2 linked regions of the Bradyrhizobium sp. WD16 genome follow. The protein of the gene in region 2 interacts with the protein of the main gene of each other region in a pairwise test. Links are inferred from orthologs where the notes say so. Each region holds a gene or a part of one and is shown on either strand. Other genes may lie near its edges. The genes, in order: rlmB and DB459_RS20435.

Evidence for each region.
Region 1: the proteins of DB459_RS20435 (region 2) and rlmB interact in binary tests that used the Escherichia coli proteins (3 or more experiments, as listed by UniProt). The link is inferred for Bradyrhizobium sp. WD16 from one-to-one orthologs.

The regions. Positions count from the first base shown.
Region 1 is NZ_CP028908.1:4,060,411-4,071,900, forward strand. Bases 3,373-6,328 are described here. They hold rlmB (23S rRNA (guanosine(2251)-2'-O)-methyltransferase RlmB), read right to left. Parts: upstream 5,281-6,328; coding sequence 4,465-5,280; downstream 3,373-4,464. Other genes in these bases: DB459_RS18810 (hypothetical protein), read left to right, coding at 3,373-3,746; DB459_RS18815 (hypothetical protein), read left to right, coding at 3,846-4,364; DB459_RS18830 (hypothetical protein), read left to right, coding at 5,763-6,002. Outside these bases: DB459_RS18795 (serine hydrolase), read right to left, coding at 121-1,311; DB459_RS18800 (hypothetical protein), read left to right, coding at 1,888-2,106; DB459_RS27390 (hypothetical protein), read left to right, coding at 2,335-2,457; more of DB459_RS18810, read left to right, coding at 3,318-3,372; DB459_RS18835 (DUF3551 domain-containing protein), read right to left, coding at 6,417-6,677; DB459_RS18845 (hypothetical protein), read left to right, coding at 7,343-8,485; DB459_RS18850 (recombinase family protein), read right to left, coding at 8,645-9,247; DB459_RS18860 (TniB family NTP-binding protein), read right to left, coding at 10,422-11,327. UniProt on the Escherichia coli protein: Specifically methylates the ribose of guanosine 2251 in 23S rRNA.
Region 2 is NZ_CP028908.1:4,387,704-4,392,739, reverse strand. The notes cover bases 2,048-5,036. They hold DB459_RS20435 (NAD(P)H-hydrate dehydratase), read right to left. Parts: upstream 4,293-5,036; coding sequence 2,802-4,292; downstream 2,048-2,801. Other genes in these bases: DB459_RS20430 (P-II family nitrogen regulator), read left to right, coding at 4,664-5,002; DB459_RS20440 (multicopper oxidase family protein), read left to right, coding at 2,048-2,792. Outside these bases: tig (trigger factor), read right to left, coding at 1-1,064; more of DB459_RS20440, read left to right, coding at 1,452-2,047. UniProt on the Escherichia coli protein: Bifunctional enzyme that catalyzes the epimerization of the S- and R-forms of NAD(P)HX and the dehydration of the S-form of NAD(P)HX at the expense of ADP, which is converted to AMP.

The sequences.
Region 1 (11,490 bases), 320 kb from region 2 along the record:
TTTCGCAATTGCCTATGCCCTTTGCGGCAGGCCCCTGCAGGCAGTTGCGAGATATCAGCCGTCGAGATGCCCGCCGGGCTGGCTCGTCGCGCGCGGCAGCCCCGCGGGTGTCGCTTCGCGTCAGAATCGTGCCCGGGCGATCGCAGCGAAGGTATCGATCCACAGCTTCACCGCCTCGGGATCCAGCGGGGTGTGGTCCGAGCCGAGGCGGATCATCACCGTTTCGCTCGGCGGGTCGATATAGATCCACTGGCCGTGGATGCCGAGGGCCGCGAGCACGCCCCGTTCCGGATCGATGGCGTACCATTTGCTACGGTAATGTGCCTTGGGAAACAGCGGGGCGAATTCGCCTCGCGCCCAGGCCTCGCGGCTGCCGTTGCCGGCGATGTCGTCGATCCACCAGCCTGGCACCACCTGGCGGCCCTCTGCGATGCCACGTCGGCGCATCATCTCGCCGAAGCGGGCGAGGTCGCGCGGTGCAACGCAGATGCCGCCGGCCGCTCGCATCGCGCCGTGGGCATCGACAGTGATATAGGCGTCGGTTTCGGCGCCGAGCGGCTGCCAGAGTTCTTCGCTGATCAGTTCGGCGAGAGGACGATCGCTGGCGCGTTCGTAAAGCCAGCCAAGGACGTCAGTGTTGGTCGAGACATAATGGAATGTCTGGCCGTGGGGTGTTCCGTCGGGGCGCTGCTGGGCCAGAAAACTGCGGAGGTCGATCGGCGTCTGGCCGGGCAGCAGCGGGTCCCAGCCGACGGCACGGCGGTAGCGGATCACGTCGCCATCTGGATCCTCGTAGTCCTCGGTGAAGGAAATGCCGACGGTCATGTCGAGCAGGTGGCGGACCGTGCAGGTGGCATAGGCCGAGGATTTCAGCTCGGGCAGGGTCTCGGCCACCGGCCGGTCGGGATCGATCAGGCCACGGTCGGCGAGAATGCCGCCGAGGGCGCCGCACATCGACTTGCTCACGGAGAAGATGATGTGCTGCTGGGTCGCGTCCATGCCGTTGCCGTACCACTCGTGGACGAGGCGTCCGCGCCGCAGCACCACCAGCGCATCGGTACTGCTCGCGTGCAGCACGCCATCGAGAGTGGTGACCTTGCCCTCGCTTCGCTTGATCGCGATAGCGCCGAGGTCATGCAGGTCGAGTTTGAGCGGAGAAGCATGTTCGGAGGCGGCGATGGTGGCGCTCGGCACCAGGCGACGGACGTTGCGATAGCTCCAGGTGGTGGAAGGATAAGTGCGCCAGTTGGCGAGCGTCACGAGGTGCTGGGCCGGTGGGGGAAAACCGGTCATCATGCGAGGAGCGTTCATTGCAAAGTCCTGTTGGCGGGATCCGGCTAGTGTCCCGGTTCTAACGTTCGTATCACTTTGCAGCGAGCGCTCGTACGAACGTTAGAACCAAAGGGACACTAGTGCGGCGTCTCGCAATTGCCTATGCCCTTCGCGGCAAGCCCCTGTAGGCAATTGCGAGACATAAGCCACACTAGCGCTTTGATTTTTCTAGTGTCCTTATGTCTCCGAATGACCGTGCGAGCATGAGGCAAATGGAGCGGTAATTCGGAGACAGGACACTAGTTCCGGGCCAAGTTTGTTCGTGAATCGGCGATGACGACTTCGCCGCGATGCGATCACATTTGCGGCGAATGGGGCGGCTCGCAAGCTGCATGCAGCAGACCTTGCGGAAATATTTCGACTACTGCTCCGCAGCAATGCGGCGAAGTCGCGTCGCGTTGATTGTTCGATGTGTCTTCGCGTCGCGTGGATCACGTCGAATTGCAATCCTTCGAGCATACGTGACGAATGGTCACGACGATGTAACTCGCCGGACTCACATTGGTCACGTTCATCGTGCACTGAAGCGCCACCATTTACTTGATGGAGGTGTGCATGACTCGACTGGCTTATAACGAATTCGATGCGGAGTTCGTGTCGACGCTGAGAGCCGTGCTCGACGAAGCCGTCAAGCGCATATCCGAGGAGAACCGCACGCCGGCCACCAAGGCCAAGATGGCCGAGCGCATCGTGCGACGCGCCGCTGCGGGCGTCACCGACGCCGGTGTCCTCATCACCGAGGCGGTGGAGGAGGGACGTGTTCCGGCGGCCTGAAGGCGATGCGATCGTTCCACTTTTTTCGCCGACAGTTTCTCTGTGGTATTCATTCGCCTGGCCCCGGCTCGTCCGGGGCCTTCCAGTTTTTGGTGCGCAACGACGATCGTCGCGACGATGCCGAAGGGGGAATCGGCGCGCTTGGACTCCGTTCGGTCAGTTCGGCAAGGGGATCGAGGAGAAAGAATCCACAAGACTCCGGCGCAGGGCCGGAGTCAGACTTTAACCATGGTCTATGCGATTCTCAGATCGACTTACGACGAGACCGTACTGCAAGCGACCTTGGCGCTGGGGCTGCTGTCGGCCTGCGCAGTGAATGCATGCTTGCTGCTGCGCTGCCTGCAGCTCTAGCGTCCTGTTTCCAACGTTCGTATCCCATTGCAGCAGGCGCTCATACGAACGTTGGAAACAACACTAGTGTCCCGGAAGATGCGACAACCGACTCACGAACTTCGGAAACAAAGGTACCAGCGCAAGCGGGGCACGAGTCCTCGGCACCCCTCTGGTTCCGCTCCGACGCCGAATTGACGGTTTTCCCAGCCGCTGCTAGCTGTGCCGGCTGGGCGCCGGCTTAGCTCAGCGGTAGAGCAGCGGTTTTGTAAACCGAAGGTCGGGGGTTCAATCCCCTCAGCCGGCACCAGCGAAATCAATGGCTTAGCTGTAGTTGGCGCCGATTTTCCCAGCCGCGCCGGCTACGTCGCCGGCGAGAATGCCGGCGGCCTGCCGCCCTGGCCTCTACTGTCGCTCTATCATGTTCCGGAGAATGATGTCGGAGAGTCGCACGACGAGCTCTCTCAGCCGGGCATTTTCAGCGAGAAGTGATTGCACGTCCGACCGCTCACGCAGTACTGGCGGTCGCTCCAATTCCAGATGTGCCTTGTGAGGCGGGGGAAGCCCAATACCCATGGCCGATCCATCCGAAGTCGCCAAGCCCCCCATGCCTAGTTTTGAAGCTAACCGATTCGCGGACGCCTAGAAAGTGGATGCGAGTACAACCGTCGGTTCCGTCCGGGTTCCCGCCGCGGCTGGGCGGCATGGGGTGGACCTCGTCATAGCGCGACGGTGTCATCGCGGGCTCCGCGTTACGTCTTCTTCACCATGTTGGTTCCGGCGTAACGACGACGTTAGCCTTACCGACAGATCGAGTGCGGCTCTTAACCCGTGCGGGCGCGGCCTGTCCTAAAATAGTCGCGAGTTTACGGAGCCGCGCCATGCGCATCGCGTTCGCCGCCGCCATCTTGATTGGAACCAGCGTGTCGGCCGCTGCCGACACCAGCCCTGTCATCGCCGTTCCCGGCCGGGCCGGAGTGCCGGTGATCATCAATGGCCGGGATGCCTCCTGGGCCGTGGTCGAGGGTGACTATGGTCTGGCTAATCGCATCCATGTCCAGCCGACGGTGATCGGCGGTTGGGACGTCTACGTCGGCAAGGAGGTCGGCCATTACTATCCGACCGCCGGACGTCTGCCCGGCTACGGCCGCCTCGAGGTCGACCAACCCCGCCGGCCGCGGCCTGCCGAGACCTATCAACAGTCCTGGGGCACCCAGTCGCCGCCGGCCCAGTTCTCGCCGCCGGTGGATGCGCCACCGGTCATCCTGGCGCCCAATATCGGGCCCGGCCCGGTGCCGTCCCGTCCGTAGTGCCGGTTTTCCCGCTGCACGGAGCGCGGGCCGCGTGATCGCGAGCCAAGGTCAGCGTAAGTTGAACCAAGAGGAACGATGCGCACAGGAGAGAGCGTAATGCGTAAATGGATGACGGGGATCGCCGCCGCGGCGGTGCTGACGACAGCCGGTGTGGCACCGGCCGTGGCCTGCGGCTGGGACGTCAGTCCGTGCTCCGGCGGCCTTTTGACCGGCTATGCAGTTGCGCCTGCCGGGCCGTGGGCGTGGGATCGCGTGCCGGACCCGCAGGGGCCGCGCTATTACTACGTCAACCAGGGACCTTATTATTCCGGTCCGGCGGCGTTCGCTCCGGTGCCGACCTATCAGGAGCGCGCGGTCTCGGGCTGGCCCAATTACGAGCGCGGCTTCTATTACGGCTATAATGGCGGGCCCTATGGCGACGCCATGACGCATTACTATGACGGCATGCCGGCGGTCCGGGGACCGATGGTCTACCGCTACGCGCCACGCGTGCAGGGCTACGGCCCGGGGATCTACCGCTACCGCCACAGCAGTTTGCGCTACGGCGACCGCACCCATCGCGCGGTGCGCTACGGCTATGCGCCGCGCCGCCTGCCGCATCACTCGCACGACTGATCGATCAGCCGACCCAGGCGGTCGAGAGGAAAAACGCCCGCCGCATCGCGATCGGCATTGTCGTTTTCCGTTCCAGCGTGGCGCAAAGCCGCTGAGGCGATCAGCTCATCAGCCCGAGCCGTGATGCACCGATATAGAGCGCCAGCACCGCGGCGTTCGAGACGTTGAGGCTCTTGATTGCGCCCGGCATATCGAGACGTGCCACCAGCCGGCAGGTCTCTCGCGTCAGCTGGCGCAGGCCCTTGCCCTCGGCGCCGAGCACCAGTGCGAGCGGCGCCTCGAGCTTGACCGCGGCAAGATTGTCGGCGCCGGCGCTGTCGAGGCCCACGGTCATGAAGCCGTGCTCGTTGAGCTCGGTGAGGGTGCGGGCGAGGTTCTGCACGGTGATGAAGGGCACGAGTTCAAGCGCGCCGGAGGCGGATTTCGCTAGCACGCCGGTGGCCTCGGGACTGTGCCGTGCCGTGGTGATGATGGCGCTGACGCCGAAAGCCGCAGCCGAGCGCATGATGGCGCCGACGTTATGCGGATCGGTGATCTGGTCGAGCACCAAGACGATGCCGCGACGATCGAGCGTATCGAGGGCCGGCGAGGGCAGGGGATCGGCCTCGGCATAGAGGCCCTGGTGGACCGCATCCGGGCCGAGGCGCTGGTCGATGGCGGCAGGGCGCACCAGTTCCGGCGTCACGGGGGGGAGGATCTTCTCTTCCGCGAGCCGGCGGGCGGCATTCTCGGTCAGCAACAGGCGGCGGATGACCCGCTTCGGATTGGCGAGGGCCGCGGTCACCGTGTGCCAGCCGTAAAGAATAACCGGAGCCTCAAGGCGGTTCTCGCGGGCCCGCCGGTCCGGCCGGCCGGGGCGGCCCGACTGGCCGCGGGTGTGGGGCCGCGGGCGCGGCCGGGAGTCGTGTTCGCTCATGCCGGCTTGTCTCACGCTTGCAAAAGCTTGGCAATTTGCCGGTGGAGGGGTGGGGGCGCGGATGCGACAAGTCTGCGAATTAAATGCTTCGGTTGGTTGACTTTACCGCGCCCGATCCCCCATAAACGCGCCGACCCGCGGACCCTGCGGACGATCTGGCCGGGGTCCGTTTTCGACCGTCAGCGCTGGCCGGTTTCGCGCCCCGTTTTGGGCGCAAACGGCGGCGCCGGTGCGAGCGGGGGAGTGTCCCGAGCGGCAAAGGGAGCTGACTGTAAATCAGCCGTCTTACGACTTCGCAGGTTCGAGTCCTGCCTCCCCCACCATCCATTTCGAAACGCCCGGGCCGCACGGTTCCGGGCGTTTTTTCATGGTCCTCCTCTTTTCCTCGTTTTCCCGTCGGCCTTCGACCAAAGCCGGCTTGGCATATTGTTCTCTTTTTGTTCTTATCGGTTTGCCGATTAGATCAAGCACGGAGCCCCGCCATGTCCCGCCGGTCCCAGCATGTGTCATCCTTGCCTGAGGTTGAGCGGGAGGAGCTGCTGGCGGAGCTCGGCGCCGCACGGCGCCTTGCCGTCAGGTTCGGCGGCCGGCCGGGCGGGCCCAATTACGATGTGCTGCATGCGGTGGTCGAGGCGATCGATGCCGTCGCCGCCCATCTCGCCGGCGACGCCCAGTATTTCTGGGCGAAGCGGACCAGCGTGCCGCCGCAAGGGGGATGCTAGTGTGGCGTCTCGCAATTGCCTACCGCCTTTGCGGCCAGTCTCTCGTAGGCAATTGCGAGACATGAGCCACACTAGCTTTTTGATTTTGCTAGTGTCCCGATGTCTCCGAATTACCGTGCGTGGGTGAGGCAAATGGAGCGGTAATTCGGAGACGGGACACTAGTGTTCCTGATCTAACGTTCGTGCCCCTTTGCCGCGAGCACTCATACGAACGTTAGAACCAAAGGGACACCAGTAAAGTCATGGTTCTATTGCGGTTTTTGATCTGATGCGCGTACGTCGAATTCGCTGCAATGCTGATACGAGCGTCAGATCCAAAACCACACTAGAATCATAATGATGCTAGTGTCCCCTTGTTTCCAGCGTTCGTATGAGCGCCTGCTGCAATGGGATACGAACGTTGGAAACAGGACACTAGTAAGGGTAGTAATGGCGATGCGGCCGGCGGTAGCGGCGCGGCGCCTCGCCATAATAGGCGAAGGGATTGCGCACGCATTCGCCGCGCAACCCGCTGATCGCTGCGCGGCACTGGCCATAGGTGTAATACATGCAGTCGTCGGCCCAGCCATTGACCGATGTTCGGGCGCACCAGGTGATCGGTGGCGCGGCCGTGGCCGGCGTGATGACGGCAGAGCTGGCGGCGAGGACGGCAGTGAGGGCGAACGCGCGCATCATGGCAATTGCTCCCGGACGACGGCTCGATCTGATATCAACACCATAGCACGGTCCGAATTCCGCTGGTTGTCACCGGTTCCGCCGGAGCCCGAAACCAAACTCCGCGCTTCCGCTCGGTCGGTATTCCGCACCACCGGCGCGGTTGCCAATCGCGCCGATCCGTTGCATATCTCGGCCGCGCGCGGGTGTAGCTCAATGGTAGAGCAGCAGCCTTCCAAGCTGAATACGAGGGTTCGATTCCCTTCACCCGCTCCAATGTTTCAAGAACTTGCGTGGTGCCTGGGTTCCATTCGGACAAGGTCGGCCGAAGCATTCTGACGAGTGTTCACCGTCTTGCCGCCTTCTTTACGTTGTCGTTTTCAGAAGTTGACTGCACAGAATGTCAAAAGGTAATTGCACTTAAACCACGAAAGCGGTCCATGCTGGCCTGCAAATCGGATGCTTGCGACGGGCAGCTCGGTGCCCTGAGCAGAAGTAGTCGAATATGGAAAGCGGACGATCAGGGACGTTCGAATTCACCGGCCTGCTCGGCTATTTGCGCTGCTCCGATGGAATGATGAGGTATCCTGAAGCGATATCGAGTACGAAACTTCAGTGTAGGCCAAAAAACGGCCAGTCTGGCCAAGGCGCGTCTCACCGACCATGCCTTTTCTGCTGCCCCATGAATGCTCGAACCGTTTTTTCCGCTATACCGATCCCGGCCACGCTGGTTGGTTGTGCTGTGCTCGTTATGGCTGGGCTTTTTCTGTCTGGCCCGTTCTGCCTTGGCCGATATCGAGGTGGTGGTCGATCTCTACCATGTGGCTGGCAATCTGACCGTGGCACAACGCGATGCCTTACTGGCCGATCCGGGTTGGCAGGTCAGCGCCGGTTACGCGCCACTGCTCAGCGTGCCAGGTGTCACGGCCTCGTGGTCGCGCTGCGGGTTTTTGAGTTTGCCCTGCCTGAGTGATGATCAGGAAACGGTCAGTTTATCGGGGGAGGAGATTCGCCGCGACGGAACAAGCCTGAGCTTTCGTCTCCCCGGTTATGTCGGCATTCGACGCTTTCGCCTGGCCCATGTCAGCCTGACATTGGCCAAGAATCCCTACGATTCCCTCGAACGCCCTGAGGTCGGTTTTTTTGTGGACAGCAAGGATGGCACGGATCACGCCCCGGTGGTACTTGATGGCGGTAGTTTCATCCTGGCAGGCAGCCTGAAGACCAAGGGCGTTCAGTTCCGCCTAATCTCCCACGGATCAGTCGATAGCGACATGTTCTGGGGGCAGGATGAGCGGGGGAGCTACACATTCATGCCCAAGCATCGGTTCGCGTTTTATCGCCAGCCCTACCAGTATCCCGGCAAGGAGGTGACCTGGTCGTCGACGCCCCAAGAGTTCGTCGGCACCAAGCTCTATCGTGCGTCGCTCAGATCGGCGGTGGTCGACGGTCATCGTATCGAGTCCGTCGATATCGCAGCGACTCAGAAGCGTGAGGATTGTTTTTCGGATGATTTGCAATACGCGATTCAATATGTCGATGGCGAAGCCATCCGGTATATGCGGAGGGTACCGGACACCGACCTCGCCCAGTGTCACGCCCACTTCAGGCGAATGGAGTGGGACGATTCGGGTCGCGTGATGAGTTACGACACCGCACTGACCAGTTGGGTCAACCATGGTTCATCGGTGGCGGATACAAATTGGGCGGCCAACTGCGTCAAGCAGGTGAGCGGCAATTTCAGCAAATGCAACAGTCCAGCACCGGGGAGCGCAATTGAAACGGATATCCGGGCCGATGCCCGGCGTGTTCGCGCCTGGTTTCCCTGAGAGAGCAGCAGTTAAAAAGGGGCCACCCACGTCGCATTTTTCTCAAGGTGTATGTCCGCTTCAGGGTTATGCACACGAAGGACAGCTCATGGCCGACTGCCGTCTTTGGCGATCCAACAGCCATACTTGACCGGTGGACCATTCGCCTCCCGGTTAAGATCAGCCTCGTGAAAGTAACTTCACGCCATCTGGACGCATTTCGCCTTTTGGCGATACGTGCCGGTACAAGGTCTGTCGGGTGACACTGAGTTCCTCACACAGCTTGCTGACCACGGTCTCTGGCTGCCCCATTGCCGCCATGGCCAAGCGCAGTTTCGCGGCAGTCATCTTGAACGGCCGACCGCCGTTCCTTCCCCGTGTTCGTGCCGACGCCAATCCCGCTATCGTGCGCTCCGAGATTAGTTCACGCTCGAATTCGGCAAGCGCAGCGAAGATGCCGAAGACCAACTTACCAGCAGCGGTCGTGGTATCGATGGCGGCACCGTGACCGGTTAGCACCTTCAGGCCGATACCTCGCCCAGTCAGGTCGTGGACAGTGTTGATCAGATGGCGCAAATCGCGCCCAAGCCGGTCAAGTTTCCACACAACCAGCGTATCTCCCGGTCGCAGAGCCTTAATGCAAGCAGCCAGGCCAGGTCGGTCCTCGCGCTTGCCGGATGCATGGTCTTCATACAAATGCGCCGGATCGACGCCGCCGGCAACCAGTGCATCACGTTGCAAGTCCGTTGTCTGGGAACCGTCCGCTTTAGACACCCAAGGCACGCAAAGGGTCCGTCAGGCTCGTAATGTGACAGAAATTCCGGGGGGATGCCTTCCTTCGCGAAGATGGTGCGCAACTGTTCCAGAGAAGCGGGGTCGCGCCGGCCATAGGAAGCCAACGCGAACAACGAGCGTGCCGTCTCGGGGTTGTGCCGCGCTTCAATGATCGCCTCATCGATGACCTGGACTGCTCGCTGCCAGTGATCGACGAGTTCGGGCTTCGGCGCTTTCGCTGGCAGGCCACTGCTGAACCCGGTTTGGGGCTCGAACCAGAATAGCTTTGCATGCTCTCCTGGTGGACTGATATCCCTCGACTCGATCAAGTGGATTGCCGTTGCGGCCGCCTCCAGCATCTGCAACTGCACTGCCGGGTTCAGGGTTTCATACGGTCGCCACAGACTTTGCCCTGCACGCAGTGGATGCCCGCAGCCTTCCCAGACCTGGCGGAGATAACCTGCGTAGCTTCCGCACGTCGAAAGAGGAGTGTTCAGCTCATCGAGCAGCGTGCGTAGCAGCCGAAACCACAATCCGGCGTGGATGCGTCGGCGCGGCAACTCCACGTGGCCGGTCGTCAGTGCCTGCCAGGTACGCTGGTCCATCGCCGCAATCGCGTCGCTGGCAGTGCGCGGTTCGACGTCGGCGTTCTCCCAGCCGAGAAACCGCCCTGGCACGCCCCAATAGGATTCCAGCCAGCAGCCATGCAGTGGGCAGCTCAGCATCAGGGGCAGCTTCCACGCGAGCAGTACGGCTTGGTTCTCCGGATCGTTCAGGCAGAGCGGACAGGCGCGGTGTATTGGCTGGCTGGGCAGCCAGGCACGCCAGCACGTGATGGATCGCGTCTTACGGCGGAGTCTCGGCAGCAGTACCGAGAGCTGGAACGCATAGGTTTCCAATGCGGCTGGAATCTGATCATCAAGGCTGTCCAGTAGCCAAGGCACCCAGCCGGCGAAACTCATGCAGCGCAGCCGATCCAGCTCGATACCGCTCCGCTGGGAGAGCATCGCCAGCAGCGCCAGTGGTGGCGCGGTGTCCAGGTCATCACCCTGGCCGTGACCAAGATCGTGCTCCAGCAGGTCCGACACCTCCATTTGATAGCAAAGGGCTACGCGGTTAAGCCACGAAGACAGGGCTTCGCCTTCCCAGGGAGCAGGATGCAGCGGCCAGCGTGGCGCTGGCTTCACATCAGTTCTCGCTCGAATTGCCGCCGCCGCTCGCTGGGGCCGGTGTAATCGGCCATGCTGAGCGTGCGGTGGTTGATCGCTTCCTCACCGCTCTCCACGGCGGCGACGGCCGCTGCCATCGACAGGTGCACCAACTCTCCGATGGTGCCCTCGCTGCGCGTGAGCAGGTAGCGGGCCATGTCCAGCGTGGCAATCGACGAGGGTCGCCGCAGCGGGAGCGAAGCCGCGAAGCTGGCCAGCAGCGAGCAGCAATCGTCGTTGGCCTCCCACACCGGCAGCAGCATCGGCTCGAAGCGGTTTTCCAACTGGTCATCCGAGCGGATGGCCAGGTAGGCGTCGCGTGTGCCCACACCGACCAGCGGGATGCACAATTCGTTGCCGAGGAAGCGCAGCAGGTTGAGGAATTCCCGGCGGTTGACGCTGTTGCCGGCCAGGACGTTGTGTAACTCGTCGATCACCAGCAAACGCACACCGAGCTTACGCAGCAGTGTCAGCGCCAGTTGCTCTATTTCCGGCAGCCGTGGGCGCGGTCGCAATGGTGTTCCCATCGCAGCGAGCAGCGCGACGTAGAAGCGAATCACCGGCTCGGACGGCATCTGCACGACCAATACCGGGATGTGTTCCTGGTCGGCGTCAGAGCTGGCCGGGTGGGCGCGGCGGAACTTCTCGACGATCATCGACTTGCCGTTGTTGGTTGGACCGACCAACAGCAGGTTGGGCATGCGTTGTTTGTTTGGCCACGTATACAGGGCTTCCAGCCGGTTCAGCGCCTCGACTGCTCGCGGATAGCCGATCCAGCGGTCGGCGCGAAGGCGATGGATGCGCTCGTCCGCCGGGAGACGGGCCAAGCCCTGGGCCGCCGGCAGCAGGTGGGACAGGTCGATGATGGGATATTCGTCCACGGCTACCACTCCTCAATCTGGTCGAACGGTTTGGCAGATGGCTGGTTGTCCGCCTGCGGGTCTGCCATGTCCGTGTCCGCTGGTGGCGTGGTTTTGACAGGTTGTGCCGTTGACTTGAGATGCTGGCGTCGATCCGCATCGCGCCGCGCCTTGCGCGTGGCTT
Region 2 (5,036 bases):
GCGATCTTGTGGTATTCCTCGCGCGCCGCCTCCTCGGTGGTGTTCTCGTCGGCGAAGCTGCGGCCGCTCGATTCCATCTCCGCCTTGATCGAATTCCACATCAGATTGAACTCTTCCTCCACCAGCGACGGCGGCGGATCGAAGCGGTGGGCCTCGTCGAGGCGGTCGAGCAGCATGCGCTTGACGCGCTGGCGGGTGGCGCCGGCGAATTCCTGGGTCAGGCGCTCGCGCATGATCTCCTTGAGCTTGTCGAGGGATTCGAGGCCGAGGCTCTTGGCGAATTCGTCGTCGATGACCGCATCCTTCGGGGCCTCGACCTTGCTCGCGGTGGTCTCGAACTCGGCCGCCTTGCCGGCGAGATTGGCCGCCGCGTAGTTGGTCGGAAAGGACACCTTGACGGTGCGGGTCTCACCCTCGCCGATGCCGACGAGCTGGTCCTCGAAGCCGGGAATGAAGCTGCCCGATCCGATCACCACCTGGATGTCCTCGGCAGTGCCGCCGTCGAAGGCGGTGCCGTCGATGGTGCCCTTGAACGAAACGGTGACGCGATCGCCGTTCTCCGCCTTGACGCCGGCGCCCTTGTCTTCGAAGGGGCGGTTCTGGTCGGCGATGCGCTTGATCGCCTCGTCGATATCGGCCTCGGTCACCTCGGCGACCGGCTTCTCGACGTTGAAGCTCTTGAAGTCGGCGAGCTGGATCGCCGGCACCACTTCGATCGCCACGGAGTAGTTGAGATCGGACTTGCCGTCGATGACGTCCTCGATCTCCTTGGTCTCGGTCGGCATGGTGACCTTGGGCTCGGTCGCCAGGCGGAAGCCGCGCTCGGTGAAGATCTGGGCATTGGTGTCGCGGATCAGCTGTTCGACGGTTTCCGCGCCGACGGAACGGCCATAGACCTTCTTGAGATGGGCGAGCGGCACCTTGCCGGGACGGAAGCCGTTGAGGCGGACCTTGTCCTTGAGGTCGACCAGGCGGGCATCGATCTTGGCCTCGATCTCGGCGGCCGGGAGGCTGACCTGGAACTCGTGCTTCAGTCCGTCGGCGACGGTCTCTTTCACCTGCATGGCGCTCGTCTTCTTCCTTCGCCGGTCCGGCGACCGGGGGTTGCAATCAATTTCGCTTCGCGGCTCGCGACGGCAGCCAGCCGCAACCGGACATCCCGGCTGTGGGAGGCGTCGACGTCTCGTCCGCGTCGGGGATGGTGCGGGCGGAGGGACTCGAACCCCCACAACTTTCGTCACTGGAACCTAAATCCAGCGCGTCTACCAATTCCGCCACGCCCGCGAGGCGCCTCTGATCTGGCGGCGATGCCGCGAGCGGCGGGCTTATAACATGGGCGCACCTGTTCGCAGCAAAAAAATGGCCCTCCTGGCACGACACCCCGGGACGGCGACGCGACGCCGCGGCCGCCGGCTCTGGACAGGCCGGCGCCGACATGGTCCGCATCGATCATGACATTGAGAAACCTGCGCCCCGACCGCCGCGCCGTGCTGGCCGGCGCCCTCGCCGCCGCCCTGCCGCGGCCTGCGGCCAGCCAGCCCGCCCCGGCCAGGGGACCGGTCGAGGCGACGCGACCGGTCCTGTCACTCCGGGTCAAGCCGGGCGGCATCGACCTGCGCGGCGACGGCTCCCAAGCCGCCGGCTGGATGTTCGAGACCGCGCTCCCCTCGCCGCTCCTTCAGGGCAGCGAGCTTCAGCTCAGCCTCGACAACGCCGTCGCCGCGCCGCTGGCGCTGAGCTGGCGCGGCGGCGGCGGAGCCGCGATCGAGCCGCTGGCGGCGCGGCCGCCGCTGCTCCCCGGCCAGACCACGACCGCGGCGCTGGCGCTGCGCCACGCCGGCACGGTGCTGTGCGACGCCCGGCTGCTCGGCGACGGCCAGGACCACGCGCTGCCGGCGCTCGGCCTCACCGTGGCCGAACGCGACGCGGTGGCGGTCGACCGCGACATCCTCATGCTGATCGAGGACTGGCGCCTTGCGCAAAATGGCGGCACCGCCGCGCCGGGCACGGCGGCCACAGCCTCGCCGGCCCTCTTCACCATCAACGGTCGGCCGTCGCTGGACATCGCGGTCCGCAGCCACCAGCGGCTGCGGCTGCGCTTCATCAATGGCTGCCAGCGTGCGCCGATCGCACTGCGGCTGGATGGCCACGAGGTGCGGGTGATGGCGATCGACGGCCAGCCCGCCGAACCCTTCATCAGCCGCGACGGCCAGCTGACGCTGGCGCCGGGCAGCCGAGTCGACGCCTTCGTCGACGCCGTGCTGCGGCCCGGTGCCGTCGCCGTCCTCCAGCTTCACGACGGCCAGGCGCCGCGGCCGATCGCCCGCCTCGTCTACGGCGCCGAAGATCCGGTGCGCCCCGCGCCGCTGCCGCCGCCCGACCCGCTGCCCGACAATGGGCTGCCGGCGAAGCTCGACCTCGCGTCGGCGCTGCGGATCGACCTGCCGCTCGATGTCAAACCGGGCTCCGCGGGCAACGAATGGCTGCGGCCGGCGAACCTCAATGCGACGGCCGCGCCCGCGTTCCGCATCAAGCGAGGTCGCGTCGGCGTCGTGGCGATCAGCAATCCCGCCCCCGAGCCGGTGACCTTCCATCTCCATGGCCACGCCTTCCGCTGGCTCGACCGGCTGGACGACGGCTGGAAACCGTTCTGGCTCGACACCCTGCTGCTGGCCGGCGGCGCGACCCAGCGCGTCGCCTTCCTGGCCGATCAGGCGGGCCCCTGGCTGATCGAAGCCATGGCGACGCGCTGGGACGCGCCGCGCCTCGCCCGCTGGTACATGGTGGAATGAGAAGCTGTGTCAGGCGAGCCCTGCGAACAATCGCCTGAACACCTTGGGCAACGCCTCGGGCAGGTCCTCGGCGATCAGGCCGGGGCCGGCCTCGCCACCGGCCTCGCCGTGCATCCAGGCGGCCATGCACGCCGCCTCGAAGGCCGGAACCGCCTGGGCCAGCAGGCCGCCGATGATGCCCGACAGAACATCGCCGGAGCCGGCCGTGGCCAGCCAGGGCGGCGCATTGGCGGTGATGGCCGCCCGGCCGTCAGGAGCAGCGATCACGGTGTCGGGCCCCTTGAGCAGCACGACGGCGCCACTGGACTGAGCCGCGAGGCGCGCCCGTTCAAGTTTTGAATGAACTTTATCTTCTCTTTTCAATTCATTGAAAATACGAGAAAACTCTCCTTCATGCGGCGTCATCACCACCTGCGGATCGTGAAACGCCTTCACCGCGTCGAACAGGTCGGCGGGAGCGCTCGCGAAGCTGGTGAGGGCATCGGCATCGAGCACCACGCCGCGACCATCGCCGAGGGCGGTGAGCACCAGGTCACGAGTCTCGACGCCGACCCCGGCCCCGGGCCCGATGATGCAGGCGTTGTGGCGGCGATCGGCGAGCAGGGCCGCAAGTTCGACGGCGCCGTCGATCGGCCGCACCATCACCGCCGTGAGCGCCGCGGCATTGACCGCCAGCGCCGCTCGCGGCGATGCCACGGTGACGAGCCCCGCCCCGCCGCGCAACGCCGCCCGCGCCGCGAGCCGGGCCGCGCCGGTCGCGGCCATGCCGCCGGACACCACGACGGCATGGCCGCGGGAATACTTGTGGCCGTCGATCCGCGGCACCGGCACCCGCGCGCGCCACAGCTCCGGGATGTTCTCGAAGGTCTGCGGCGCGACGACATCGAGGACCGACGCGGCGATGCCGATCTCGGCGACCCGCACCGGTCCGCAGCGCAGGCGGCCGGGCAACAACAGATGGCCCGGCTTGCGGCGGAAGAAGGTCACGCTTGCGCTGGCGCGCACCGCCTCGCCCATGACCGCGCCGGTGGTGCCGTTGACCCCGCTCGGCAGGTCGACGGCGAGCACCGGGACGCCGCTGGCATTGACGGCGCGGATCAGCTCCAGGGCCGCGCCGGCGACCTCACGGTCGAGACCGGCGCCGAACAGGGCGTCGATGATGAGGGCGGGATGACCGACCGCGCCGGCATCCGCGGCAACGACGTCCCCGCTCCAGCCCGCGGCCGCGCGGGCGGCATCACCCTTGAGCCGGGCGCGGTCGCCGAGCAGCATGACTGCGACCCGGCGTCCGCGCGCCGCGAGCTCGGTCGCCGCGACGAAGCCGTCGCCGCCATTGTTGCCCGGGCCGGCCACCACCAGAACCGGCCCGACCGGCGCCAGTTCGGCGGCAGCATCGGCCACCGCCCGTCCCGCCTGGGACATCAGCACGAAGCCGGCCGTCCCCGCCCCGATGGTCAGCGCGTCGGCCCGCCCCATTTCCGCAGACGTCAGGAGTTCCATATACCGCCTCCGGTTTGCCGCCTCATCCGCAGGCAAACAGCCGAAACTTGATCCAGCACAGCCCGGACCGCGAAAAATCAGCCTAAAAATTAAGCTGACAGCACAAAAAGACGGCAGACGCTGGCCGCGATACCTGCAAAAAAGCTCCGCGCCGGCCATTTAACAAGCTGATAATACTCCACAATCCAGATGCCTTCCAAGTTGGCACAGACCCTGCTTTTAGCAGGCCGCAATTGGCCTCTCGCAGCCGACCGCGGCGAATGGGGCTGATCCGTCGTCGGTTGCGGGGCGCCGCTGCGCAGCCGGGCAGATCAGCACGTCCGGTGCTACGACAGGCTGCTGCATGCTTTGGAAGTGCCGGGGAGATTCAGGTGAAGAAGATCGAGGCCATCATCAAGCCCTTCAAGCTCGACGAGGTGAAGGAAGCGCTCCAGGAGGTTGGACTGCAAGGCATCACCGTTACCGAGGCCAAGGGCTTCGGACGGCAGAAGGGCCACGCCGAACTCTACCGGGGCGCGGAATACATCGTCGATTTTCTTCCCAAGGTGAAAATCGAAATTGTGATCTCCGACGAGTTGGTCGAGAAGGCAATCGATGCTATCCGCCGTGCCGCGCAGACCGGCCGGATCGGCGACGGCAAGATCTTCGTGTCCAATATCGAGGAAGCCATCCGCATCAGAACTGGAGAATCCGGCCTCGACGCTATTTGAGCAAAAACACCCGACGACTTTTCCGACTGCCCTC